DNA from 2 places in the Thiomonas intermedia genome. Region 2 is predicted to be linked to the other one. Evidence: riboswitches for the same ligand, from Rfam matches in the RefSeq annotation. Region 2 holds a riboswitch; the other holds the start of a gene.
The links. Region 2 has a riboswitch for thiamine pyrophosphate ahead of thiC (phosphomethylpyrimidine synthase ThiC). Riboswitches for the same ligand answer to the same signal wherever they lie in the genome.
Positions count from the first base shown of each region.

Region 1: linked by a shared signal. The riboswitch ahead of BVH73_RS11495 (purine-cytosine permease family protein) and the one ahead of thiC (phosphomethylpyrimidine synthase ThiC) in region 2 are both predicted to bind thiamine pyrophosphate.

Region 1 is NZ_CP020046.1:2,446,215-2,451,869, forward strand. It holds gene BVH73_RS11480 (ATP-binding cassette domain-containing protein) at 1-401, shown strand, start outside; gene BVH73_RS11485 (PGDYG domain-containing protein) at 391-882, shown strand; gene BVH73_RS11490 (signal peptide prediction) at 846-1,340, opposite strand; TPP riboswitch at 1,376-1,479, shown strand; gene BVH73_RS11495 (purine-cytosine permease family protein) at 1,535-2,821, shown strand; gene thiD (bifunctional hydroxymethylpyrimidine kinase/phosphomethylpyrimidine kinase) at 2,831-3,691, opposite strand; gene thiE (thiamine phosphate synthase) at 3,678-4,352, opposite strand; gene thiM (hydroxyethylthiazole kinase) at 4,356-5,183, opposite strand; gene rlmH (23S rRNA (pseudouridine(1915)-N(3))-methyltransferase RlmH) at 5,241-5,655, opposite strand, start outside.
Region 2 is NZ_CP020046.1:3,064,083-3,069,737, forward strand. It holds gene BVH73_RS14310 (LysR family transcriptional regulator) at 1-855, opposite strand, end outside; gene BVH73_RS14315 (pirin family protein) at 974-1,840, shown strand; gene BVH73_RS14320 (NADPH-dependent FMN reductase) at 1,916-2,509, shown strand; TPP riboswitch at 2,566-2,687, shown strand; gene thiC (phosphomethylpyrimidine synthase ThiC) at 2,723-4,651, shown strand; gene thiO (glycine oxidase ThiO) at 4,654-5,655, shown strand, end outside.

The DNA of each region.
Region 1 (5,655 bases), 620 kb from region 2:
ACGATCCGGGCCGCTGGCGCGAGTACGAGGGCGGCGTGACCGACTGGCTCACCCAGTCCCAGCGCGCCCGCGCCTTGCAGGCGCAGTTGACCAAGTCGGCGGCCGGCGCCTCGGACAAGCGCGGCGCGGCGCAGACCAAACCCACGCCGACCGAGCCCGCCATCCCCGCGGCACCGGCCAGACGCAAGCTCAGCTACAAGGAGCAGCGCGAACTGCAGGAACTGCCCGGCCGCATCGCCGCGCTGGAGGCCGAGCAGAAATCGCTCTCCGATCAGTTGGCCGACCCGGCCAGCTATACCTCGGCCACCGGGCGTATCAGCGAAATGCAGGAGCGCTACGCCCAGATCGACGAGGAACTGCTCCACGCCCTGGAGCGCTGGGAGGTGCTCGATGGCAAGTGATGAGATCCGCGCGTCTGCGGAAGATGCGCAGCCGCCCCTGCTGCGCGATGTGGATCTGCGGAGCGACCCTCAGGCGGCCAGCTACATCAAGCACGAGACCGTGCAGGTGCAGTTCGCCACGAAGGCGGGTGAACTGAGCAGCCGCGAAGGGCCGAACCGCTACGCCGCGGGCGACGCCATTCTCACCGGCGCCACCGGCGACCGCTGGAGCGTGTCGCGTGCCCGCTTCGAGGCGCGCTACCAGACGCTCGGAGACGCCGCGATGGGGCAGGACGGGCCCTACGTCAACCAGCCCATTCCGGTGCTGGCGCGGCGTATGACGCATCCGTTCCGCATGGCGCGCAGCGCGGGCGGCGACCTGCTGCACGGCAAGTCAGGCGATTGGCTGCTGCAATACGCGCCGGGCGACTACGGCGTGGTCGAGCAGGGGCGGTTTGCGCAGGTCTACCGTCCGGAGCCGAAGGGGCCCCCCTTGGCGTAGGCCTCGCGTTCGAAGCGATTGGCCAGGTAGGCATCGCGCCCGTGCCAGGCCTGCCACAGACTTTCCAGCAGATAGGCCGGGCCGAAGAACGGGCCCCAGCGTTCGTATTGCCGCACATGCACCCGCTCATGCGCTCGCAGCCTTTGCAGGGCGGCGGTGTCCACCGCGAGGATGACATGGCCCAGGGTCAGCGCGACCAGGCGATGGCGATTGGGCAGACGCAGCATCCAGCGTCCCAGCCTTCCGCCGGTGCATTCCAGGGTGTGATCGCGGCGACGCAGACGGGCGCCGAAAGCACAGGCCGGCGCGGCAACAAGAAGCCCCAGCAGCGAATAGGGGGCAGCCCAGAGCAGGCGTGCGGCAAGGTTCAGGGGGCGGGGGCGCATGGGCGAACACAGATCGGGCAGGACAGCATAGCCGTGCTCCGGCGCCGCCGTGAGGCGGCTCGGGGGCGTCATGCTGCCTACAATCCGCAAAGCGCCTCAATCCTGCGGTGCCACGCTAGGGGTGCGGGCTGTGCGTTTGCAGCATCGCTGAGAGAGTCCCTTCGAACCTGATTGAGGTCATCCTCGCGCAGGGAAGCATGGACGGCGGGTGCCCATCGGGCGCCGCGCCTTGCCGGGTTTCTGCGCGAGCACGCAGGAATCCTGTCATGGCAGTTCATACCCCTTCGGCCGACGCGGCCCATGCTTCCCACACCTCCGTGCCCGCCCAGGAGCGGGTTTTCAGCTTTGGCGACTCGCTGGCGCTCTGGTTCAGCCTGGGGGTGGGGCTGCTGGTCATGCAGGTGGGTGCCTATCTGCGTCCGGGGCTGAGTCTGCCGCAGGCGGCGGGGGCGATCGCGTTGGGTTCCTTGCTGGGGGCAGGGCTGCTGGCCTGGGTGGCGGGCATCGGCAGTCGGCACGGCCTGTCGAGTTCGGCCCTGATCGGTCGCACCCTGGGGCAGCGTTTTGCCATGCTGCCCGTGGCGCTCAATGTCGTGCAACTGCTGGGCTGGACGGCGTTCGAACTCGTGGTCATGCGCGACGGTACCCGCACCATCGTCGATCAGGTGTTCGGTGTACGCGGCACCTGGGTGCCCGTGGCGGCCACGCTGGCCTGGGGCGGGTTGCTGCTGGTGCTGGCCAGTGGGCGGATGATCGGTCTGGTGCGGCGTTTCGTCAGCCGCGCAGCCATGCCGCTGATCATCGCCTCCCTGATGTGGCTGACCTACCAGTTCGGGCTGAAGGCCTGGCACCTGGGCTTTGACGCGCTGTGGGCACGTCCGGGCGACGGCTCGATGAGCCTGCTCGCGGCAGTGGATCTCGTCGTGGCGATGCCCGTGTCGTGGCTGCCGCTGGTGGCCGACTACGCCCGCTACGGCCGGCACGCCGGGGCGACGGCGCGCGGCACCTGGATCGGCTATGCCGCGGCGAACATCTGGTGTTACGCGCTGGGCGTGCTGGTCATCAGCGTCTCGCCGGGCGAGATCGACATGCTCAGCACCCTGCTGCTGGCCCAGGGCGGGCTGATTGCGCTCGGTTTTATTCTGGTGGACGAGGTGGACAACGCCTACGGCGACGTGCATTCGGGCGCGGTATCGACCAACTTTCTCCGCGCGAACTGGACCATCCGCCGCACCGGCATGACGCTGGTGGTCCTGGCCACCGCGGCCGCGCTGGCGCTGCCCATGCATGCGCTGGAGCCCTTCCTGCTCACCCTGAGCTCGGTGTTCGTGCCCTTGTTCGGCGTGGTGATCGCGCAGCTCGCGCCGGGCCTGCCGCCCAAGGGCGACTGGCGCTGGGGGCCGATGGCGGTCTGGCTGCTGGGCATCGGGATCTTTCAGTTGGGCACCGTGTGGTGGCCGAATGAGGGTTCGGCCCTGCCCAGCCTGGCCTTTACGCTCGCGGCAGCGGGCGTGCTGCGCTGGCGCGAAGCGCAGCTGCAGAAAAGCTGCTGACAGGGTTTTCTACAGCGGCTGACGCATCGTCGCCCGCGGGGCGTGGCCATGATCGAGCGGGCCGTGGCCATGGCCGAGCTGCATATCAGCTCCGGCCAGCAGCGCGCGGCGCACGAAGTCGCGGCCTTGCGCCACCGCCTCGACCAGCGGTGCGCCCAGCGCCAGATGGCAGGCAATGGCCGACGACAGGCTGCAGCCGGTGCCGTGGGTGTTGCGCGTGGGAATGCGCGGCGCCTCCCATCGCATCTTCTGGCCATCGGGCTGGAGCAGCAGGTCAATGAGCAGATTGCCGGGCAGATGCCCGCCCTTGAGCAGCACTGCGGGAGCCCCCAGCGCCTGCAGCATGTTCGCGGTGTCTTCCAGTCCGTCGATGCCGATGGCGTCCAGCCGGAGCAGCCAGGCCGCTTCGTCGAGGTTGGGCGTAATCAGCGTGGCGAGGGGAAAGAGTTCGTCCACCAGACGGTCCACGGTGGATTCGGTGATCAGTTTGTCGCCGCTGGTGGCGACCATCACCGGGTCGAGCACCACATGGGCGAAGCGGTGGCGGCGGATGGCATCGGCCACCACCCGCACCACGCCCACGTCGTGCAGCATGCCGATCTTCACCGCATCGACCCCGATGTCTTCGACCACCGCGTCGATTTGCTGCGCTAGCAATTCGGGCGGCAGCGCCTGGATGGCCCGCACGCCCAGCGTGTTCTGCGCCGTGATGGCGGTGATGGCCGTCATGCCATAGCAACCCAGCGCCGCCATGGTCTTGAGGTCGGCCTGGATGCCGGCGCCGCCCCCGCTATCGGAACCGGCGATGCTGAGCACGCGGGCGTAGCGCGCAACGGGGAGGATCTCGGGCGGAGTTTCAGTCGTGGTCATCGCGGCAGTGCAGGGCGTGTGGATCGGTGAACTGGCGCAGCGTGCGCGCGGCCTCGGCCGGGTCGGGTGCGGCGCAGAGGGCGCGCACCACGGCCAGCCCGTCGGCGCCAGCGGCCATGACTTGCGCGGCATTGCCCAGATCGATGCCGCCTATGGCGATCAGGGGCAGATCGGTGAGGGCGCGCAGCGTGCGCAGACCGTCGAGTCCGAGGGCGGGGGCGGTGTCATGCTTGCTCGGCGTGGCGAACACGGGGCTGATGCCCAGATAGTCCACCGACTGGCCAGGTGCCCCGCGCACCTGATCGGCGCTTTCCACCGACAGACCGATCAGCGCGTGCGGCATCAGCCGACGTACGTCTTGCGGGAGCATATCGCTCTGGCCGACATGGACGCCGTCGGCGCCCGCGGCCAGCGCCACGTCGACCCGGTCATTGACGATCAAGGGCACGCCCAGCGGTGCAAGCAGGGCCTTGAGCGCGCGGGCACGCTCGATGAAAGGCCGCGTGTCGAGGTGCTTCTCGCGCAGTTGCACGCAGGTCGCCCCACCCCGCACGGCCTCGGCCACGACGGCCTCCACCCCGCGCGGGCCGCAGAGCGCGGCGTCGGTGACGAGATGCAGCCGAAGCACGGCCAGGGGCCAGCGGCGCCTGGGCTCGGTCATCGCTCAGTCACCGGTTTGCAGGCGCAGCCTGGCGCGGAAGGTTTCGGCGTCCAGGAGTTGCAGACCGTCGAGCAGGGCGATCTGCAATTGGCCGACGCCACGACCATCCGCCCTGACCTGTTCGACGGCGACTTCGCCAACCACGCCCAGATAGGCCATGGCGGCGGTCGTGGCATGAAAGGCGTCGGGCTGCACCGCGCCGAAGGCGCCGATCAGGGCGCTGGCCGAGCAGCCCACGCCCGTGACGCGTGTCATCCACGCGTGCCCGTTGGACAGACGCGCATGGCGACCGTCCGGCGCGAGCACATGGTCGGTCGCGCCACTCACGCAGACCACCGCGCCCAGGCGAGCCGCCAGGGCGCAGGCCGCCTGCACGGCATCGTCCGACGCGGCCGAGCTGTCCACCCCGCGGGTGGCGGCCGCCACGCCGGCCACGCTCAGAACCTCCGAGCCGTTGCCGCGCAGCACTGTGGGGTTGCCTGCGGCGAGCAGCTCGGCCACGGCCTGATTGCGATAAGGCGTGGCCCCGGCACCCACCGGATCGAGCACCACGGGAATGCCGCGGGCGCACGCCTTCTGCAGCGCCATGCGCATGGCCTCGATCCAGTCGGGCTCGAGTGTGCCGATGTTGAGCACCAGCGCCTGGGCGATGCCCGCCATGTCGACGACTTCTTCGCGCGCATGCGCCATCACCGGCGCGGCGCCCAGGGCCAGCAGCGCATTGGCGTTGTAGTTCATCACCACGAAATTGGTGATGTTGTGCACCAGCGGTTGTCGCTCGCGCACGGCGAGCACATCGGCCCAGAGGGAGTCGGGTGTGGGTTGCAGCATGATGAGTCAGGCAGGATGAGCCGTCATTATCGTTGGGGCCAGGGCGGCAGCCGGCGCTCAGGCGCGGTGATAGGGATGCCCGGTCAGCAGGCTGTGGGCGCGGTAGAGCTGCTCGGCCAGCAACACCCGCACGAGACCGTGCGGCAGGGTGAGATCGGAGAGTCGCAGCAAGGTGTCGGCCCTTTGTTTGAGGCGCGGGGCAAGACCGTCGGCCCCACCCACGACCAGGGCGACGTCGCGGCCGTCCTGTCGCCACTGCTGCAGGACTTGAGCCAGCGCCTCGGTGGTCAGACGCTGGCCGCGTTCATCGAGGGTGACGAGGCGCGCGCCCGCAGGCACGGCCGCTTCGATGCGCTGGGCCTCGCGTTCCATCACCGCTTCGGCGCTGAGGCTGGAGCTGCGCGCTTCCGCCCGGATTTCCTTGAGCAGCAAGGGGGTCTCGGGAGGCAGGCGCTTGGCATAGTCGGCATAG
Region 2 (5,655 bases):
CACGGCCGGCAGCAGACCCCGGCGCGAGGCGAACACCGCGTGGATGATTTCAGGCCGCGGCGCCCAGCCGGGCAGCACATGGCTGAGCTGGCCCTGGGCGAGCTGCGCCTGCACCATCATCAGCGGAAGCTGCACGATGCCCGCACCGGCCACGGCCGCCTCGCGCAGCGCGGGCATGCTCGACGACACCAGCCGCGGCTGATGGCGGATCGCGGCTTGTGCCCCTTCCGGTCCATGCAATTCCCAAGTCTGGGTCACGCCGAGCTGGCTGCCCAGTGCCAGGCTGGGCAGACCGGCCAGGCCGGCGGGTGCCTGCGGCACCTGCGTATGGGCCAGCAGGGCCGGACTGGCCACCAGCACCTGCACCCTCTCGGCGAGGGTGCGCAGCACGAGATCGCTGTCGTCGAGCGGCGGGGGGCGCACGCGCAAGGCCACGTCGATACCTTCGGCCACCACGTCCACGCGCCGGTTCGTGGCGTCGAGCTGCAATTGCACCTGCGGGTAGCGCACCAGGAAGGCCGCCACCATGGCGCCGACCTGCGCATCGAGCAGGGCCACCGGGCAGGTCATGCGCACCGCGCCACAGGGCTCGGCGTGGGTGCGCGCGATGGCTTCGTCGGCGGCTTCCGCCTCGACGAGCATGGCCTTGCAATGGGTGTAATAGGTCTGGCCGAGTTCGGTGACGGCAAAGCTGCGGGTGGAACGCTGGATCAGCCGGGCCCCGAGTTGGGCCTCAAGCCGGGCGATCCGGCGACTCAGCGTCGATTTCGGCAGACCCAGCGCACGCCCGGCCGGCGCGAACCCGCCTTGCTCGACCACCTGCACGAAGTAATACAGATCGTTCAAATCACGCATGGGGCAATTGTTCCACCAATAGAACGATGAAGGCAATTTTTGTGACTACCGGAGACATTGTTCCATCCCTATGCTTGCGTCATCACGGGGCAGGGCCCCGGATTCCAGGAGAAACAGGGTGAAAACGCTTCAAGGCATTTACAGCAACCCGCGCCAACATTGGGTTGGCGACGGCTTTCCCGTGCGTTCGCTGTTCAGCTACAGCAGCCATGGCGTGCAACTCAGTCCCTTTCTGCTGCTCGACTACGCCGGCCCTGCGCAGTTCGCGCCCGGCACGCAGCCGCGCGGCGTGGGCGAGCACCCGCACCGGGGCTTCGAGACCGTGACCATCGTCTATCAGGGCGAGGTGGACCATCGCGACTCGACCGGGGCCGGTGGCCACATCGGCCCGGGCGACGTGCAGTGGATGACCGCTGCCGCAGGCATCCTGCATGACGAGTTTCACTCCCAGGCGTTCACCGAGCGAGGCGGCACGCTGGAGATGGTGCAGCTCTGGGTCAACCTGCCGGCCAGGGACAAGCTGTCGCAGCCGGGCTATCAGACCCTGCTCAGCCGCGACATCCCCGACGTGGCCTTGCCCGAATCGGCCGGGCGGGTGCGCGTCATCGCCGGGGCCTATGACGGGCACCGCGGTCCGGCGCGGACCTTCACGCCGATGGACGTGTGGGACGTGCGGCTCAACGCCGGCGCGCAGACCCGCTTCGACATTGCCGCCGGGCGCACGCTGGCGCTGGTGGTGCTGCATGGCGCGGTGAAGGTGAACGGTGACGCGGTGGTGCGTGCGGCGCAGTTCGGGCTGCTCAGCCGTGAAGGCGAAGGCGTGCTGGTTGAGGCGCAGGACGATGCCACGGTGCTGCTGCTCAGCGGCGAGCCGATCGACGAGCCCATCGTCGGCTACGGGCCGTTCGTGATGAACACCCAGGCCGAGATCCATCAGGCCATGCAGGACTTCAACAGCGGCCGTTTCGGTCAGATCGCGGCGTAAGCGCCCTGGCACGACGCGCGGCCCTGGAGGGATTCCAGGGGCCGCGCCCAATCGGTCAACAAAACGGTGACGAGCATGGACACATTGCGACTTCTCATTCTTCCCGGCAGCGCGCGTACCGGCGCGCTCAGCGGCCGACTGGCGGCCTTTGCGGCGCGGGCGGCCGGGCAACAGGGTTTGCAGGCCCGCGTGTTCGATTTGCGCGCGCTGGATCTGCCGCTCTACGACGGCGATCTGGAGGCGGCGCATGGCGTGCCCGTCGGCGCACTGGCCTTGCAGGCCGCGCTGCTCGAAAGCGACGCCGTGCTGCTGGTCACGCCGGAATACAACGGCTTTCCGACCCCGCTGGTGATCAACGCCTTCGACTGGCTTTCGCGCATTCCGGCCTCCGAGCAGCATCCGGCCGGGCTGGCGGCCACGGCCAACAAGCCGGTGGCCCTGCTGTCGACCTCGCCCGGACCGTTGGGCGGTCTGCGGGCGATGAACACGCTGCGGCAATATCTGCAGATGGCCTTTGCCATGCTGGTCGTGCCCCAGCAATACGCCCTGGGCCGGGCGCACGAGGCCTTCGACGAGCAGGGCGCGCTGGCCGACGTGCGTGCGGCGCAAAGCGTGCAGGGCGTGCTCGACGCCCTGAGCAACCTGGCTCGCGCCCTGCGCCAGGTGTGAGCGCCGCTGCGTCCCCTGAGCGGCCATGGCGATGCAGGCAGCGCCTATACTGCGCGCCGAGCTTGTCGGAGCGCCGGGTGCAATTCCCGGCTGAGACTGCGTAACGCAGAATCCGCTGAACCTGATCGGGCTAGGGGGGAGACCTCCAACCCGCGTAGGAAACCAGGCGCCGGTGCTACGGCAGGCATTCATCCATCCATCTTCGGAGGAGCCATGTCTGCACTGCCCGAGTCCCGCCAGAAGGTCGACGCTGCCGCGTTGGCCGAGCGCATCACCCGCACTCCTTTCGCCGCCTCCCGCAAAATTTATTTGCCGGGTAGCCGTCCTGATCTTCGCGTGCCGCTGCGCGAAGTGGCGCTGGCCGACACGCCGGCCGTCTTCGGGGTGGAGAAGAATGCGCCCTTTGCCGTCTACGACACCTCCGGCCCCTACACCGACCCGCAGGCCGACATCGACCTGGCCCGCGGCCTGGCGCCGCTGCGCGCGGCGTGGATTGCCGAGCGCGGTGACACCGAGCGCCTCGCCGCTTTCAGCTCCGAGACCACGCGCCGCCACAATGCCGACGCCGCGCTCGACGCGGTGCGTTTTCCGCAACTGCCGCTGCCGCGCCGCGCGAAGGCCGGCGCCAACGTGACGCAGATGCATTACGCGCGCCGCGGCATCGTCACGCCCGAGATGGAGTTCATCGCCATCCGCGAGAACCAGCGCCTCGATGCGCTCGCCGATGCCGCGCTGCTCAAGCAGCACCCGGGCCAGCGCTTCGGCGCGGGTATTCCGGCGCGCATCACGCCCGAGTTCGTGCGCGACGAAGTGGCGCGCGGCCGCGCCATCATCCCCAACAACATCAACCACCCGGAAAGCGAACCGATGATCATCGGCCGCAACTTCCTGGTGAAGATCAACGCCAATATCGGCAACTCGGCCGTCACCAGTTCCATCGCCGAGGAAGTGGAGAAGATGGTCTGGGCCATCCGCTGGGGCGCCGACACGGTGATGGATCTGTCCACCGGCAAACACATCCACGAAACCCGCGAATGGATTCTGCGCAACTCGCCGGTGCCCATCGGCACGGTGCCGATCTATCAGGCGCTGGAAAAAGTCGGCGGCGTGGCGGAAGATCTCACCTGGGCGCTGTTCCGCGACACCCTCATCGAGCAGGCCGAGCAAGGCGTGGACTACTTCACCATCCACGCCGGGGTGCGTCTGCCGTTCATTCCGATGAGCGCGAAGCGCGTCACCGGCATCGTCTCGCGCGGTGGTTCGATCATGGCCAAGTGGTGCCTGGCGCATCACCGCGAGAGCTTTCTCTACGAACACTTCGAGGACATCTGCGACATCATGAAGGCCTACGACGTGGCCTTCAGCCTGGGCGACGGCCTGCGCCCCGGCAGCATTGCCGACGCCAACGACGAAGCCCAGTTCGCCGAACTCGATACGCTGGGTGAGCTCACGCAGATCGCGTGGAAGCACGACGTGCAGACCATGATCGAAGGCCCCGGTCACGTGCCCATGCAGCTCATCAAGGAAAACATGGACCGGCAGCTGGAGAAGTGCGGCGAGGCCCCGTTCTACACCCTCGGCCCGCTGACCACCGACATCGCACCGGGTTACGACCACATCACCAGCGCCATCGGCGCGGCGATGATCGGCTGGTACGGCACGGCGATGCTCTGCTACGTCACGCCGAAGGAACACCTCGGCCTGCCCGACAAGCAGGACGTGCGCGACGGCATCGTCACCTACAAGATCGCCGCCCACGCGGCCGATCTGGCCAAGGGCCACCCCGGCGCGCAGGCGCGCGACAACGCTTTGAGCAAAGCGCGCTTCGAGTTCCGCTGGGACGACCAGTTCAACCTCGGCCTCGACCCGGAGAAAGCCAAGGAATTCCACGACGAAACCCTGCCGAAAGAGGCGTTCAAGACCGCGCATTTCTGCTCGATGTGCGGGCCCAAGTTCTGCTCGATGAAAATCACCCAGGAAGTGCGCGAGTACGCCGCGGCCAAGGGCGTGGACGCTGGGCGTGCTGCCTCGGTGGGCATGGCGGAGATGTCGGCCGAGTTTCGCGCGGGCGGGGGCGAGGTGTATGTGCACGCGCCCCTGCCGGGCACCCGTGCGAGCGCCGTCATCGATCCCGCGGTCTGAGCATGGCGAACCCGACTTCGGCCAGGGTGGCTGTTGCCGGAGCAGGCCTTGCGGGGCGGCTGCTGGCGTGGCGGCTGCTCGGCGCGGGGGTGTCGGTCACGCTCGTCGACGCGCGGGCGCGCACCGATAGCGATCACGCGGCCGGTGTGGCCGCGGCCATGCTGGCGCCTTATGCCGAGCTGGTGGTCAGCGACGCCCATCTGTTCGCGCTGGGCGAACAAGCGCTGGCCCTCTGGCCGCAGTGGCTGGCCGAGCTTCGGGCGCAGACCGGCAAGACGGTGGATTTCCGCCACGAAGGCTCGCTGGTGGTGGCCCATGCGCCCGACCATGCCGGGCTCGCGCACTATGCCGATCTGATCCGCTACCGCCTGCCCGCCGGTGATCGGCGCGAGGCGGTGCGGTCGCTGGATCGCGCGGGTATCGCCGAGTTGGAACCGTCGATGGCAGGGCGTTTCGAACGCGGCCTGTGGTTGCCGCAGGAGGGCCAGCTCGACAACGGACAGCTGCTCGACGCGCTGGAGGACGCCATTCTGCAAGGCATGGCGCGGGTCGGAGGGCAGTGGCTGGAGCGCACGACCGTGGATCGCGTGGAGGCGCAAACCATCCACACCCGCAACGGCGCGGTGCTAGGGGCCGATGCGGTGGTGGACTGTCGTGGCGTGTACGCCGACTGGCCGGGCCTGCGGGGGGTGCGCGGCGAAGTGCTCACCGTGTCGTGTCCCGAGGTGACGCTGCGCCGCCCGGTGCGGCTGATCCATCCGCGCTACATGCTCTACATCGTGCCGCGCAGCGGCGGCCGCTTTGTCATCGGCGCCACCGAACTGGAGTCGCAGGACACCGGGCCGATCACGGTGCGCTCGATGCTCGAACTCGCCAGCGCGCTCTACAGCGTGCATCCGGCCTTCGGTGAAGGACACATCGTGCGCGCGGCGACCAGTCTGCGTCCGGCCACCGACGACCATCAACCGGTGTGGGCGCAGCGCGACGGCGTGTGGCACCTCAAT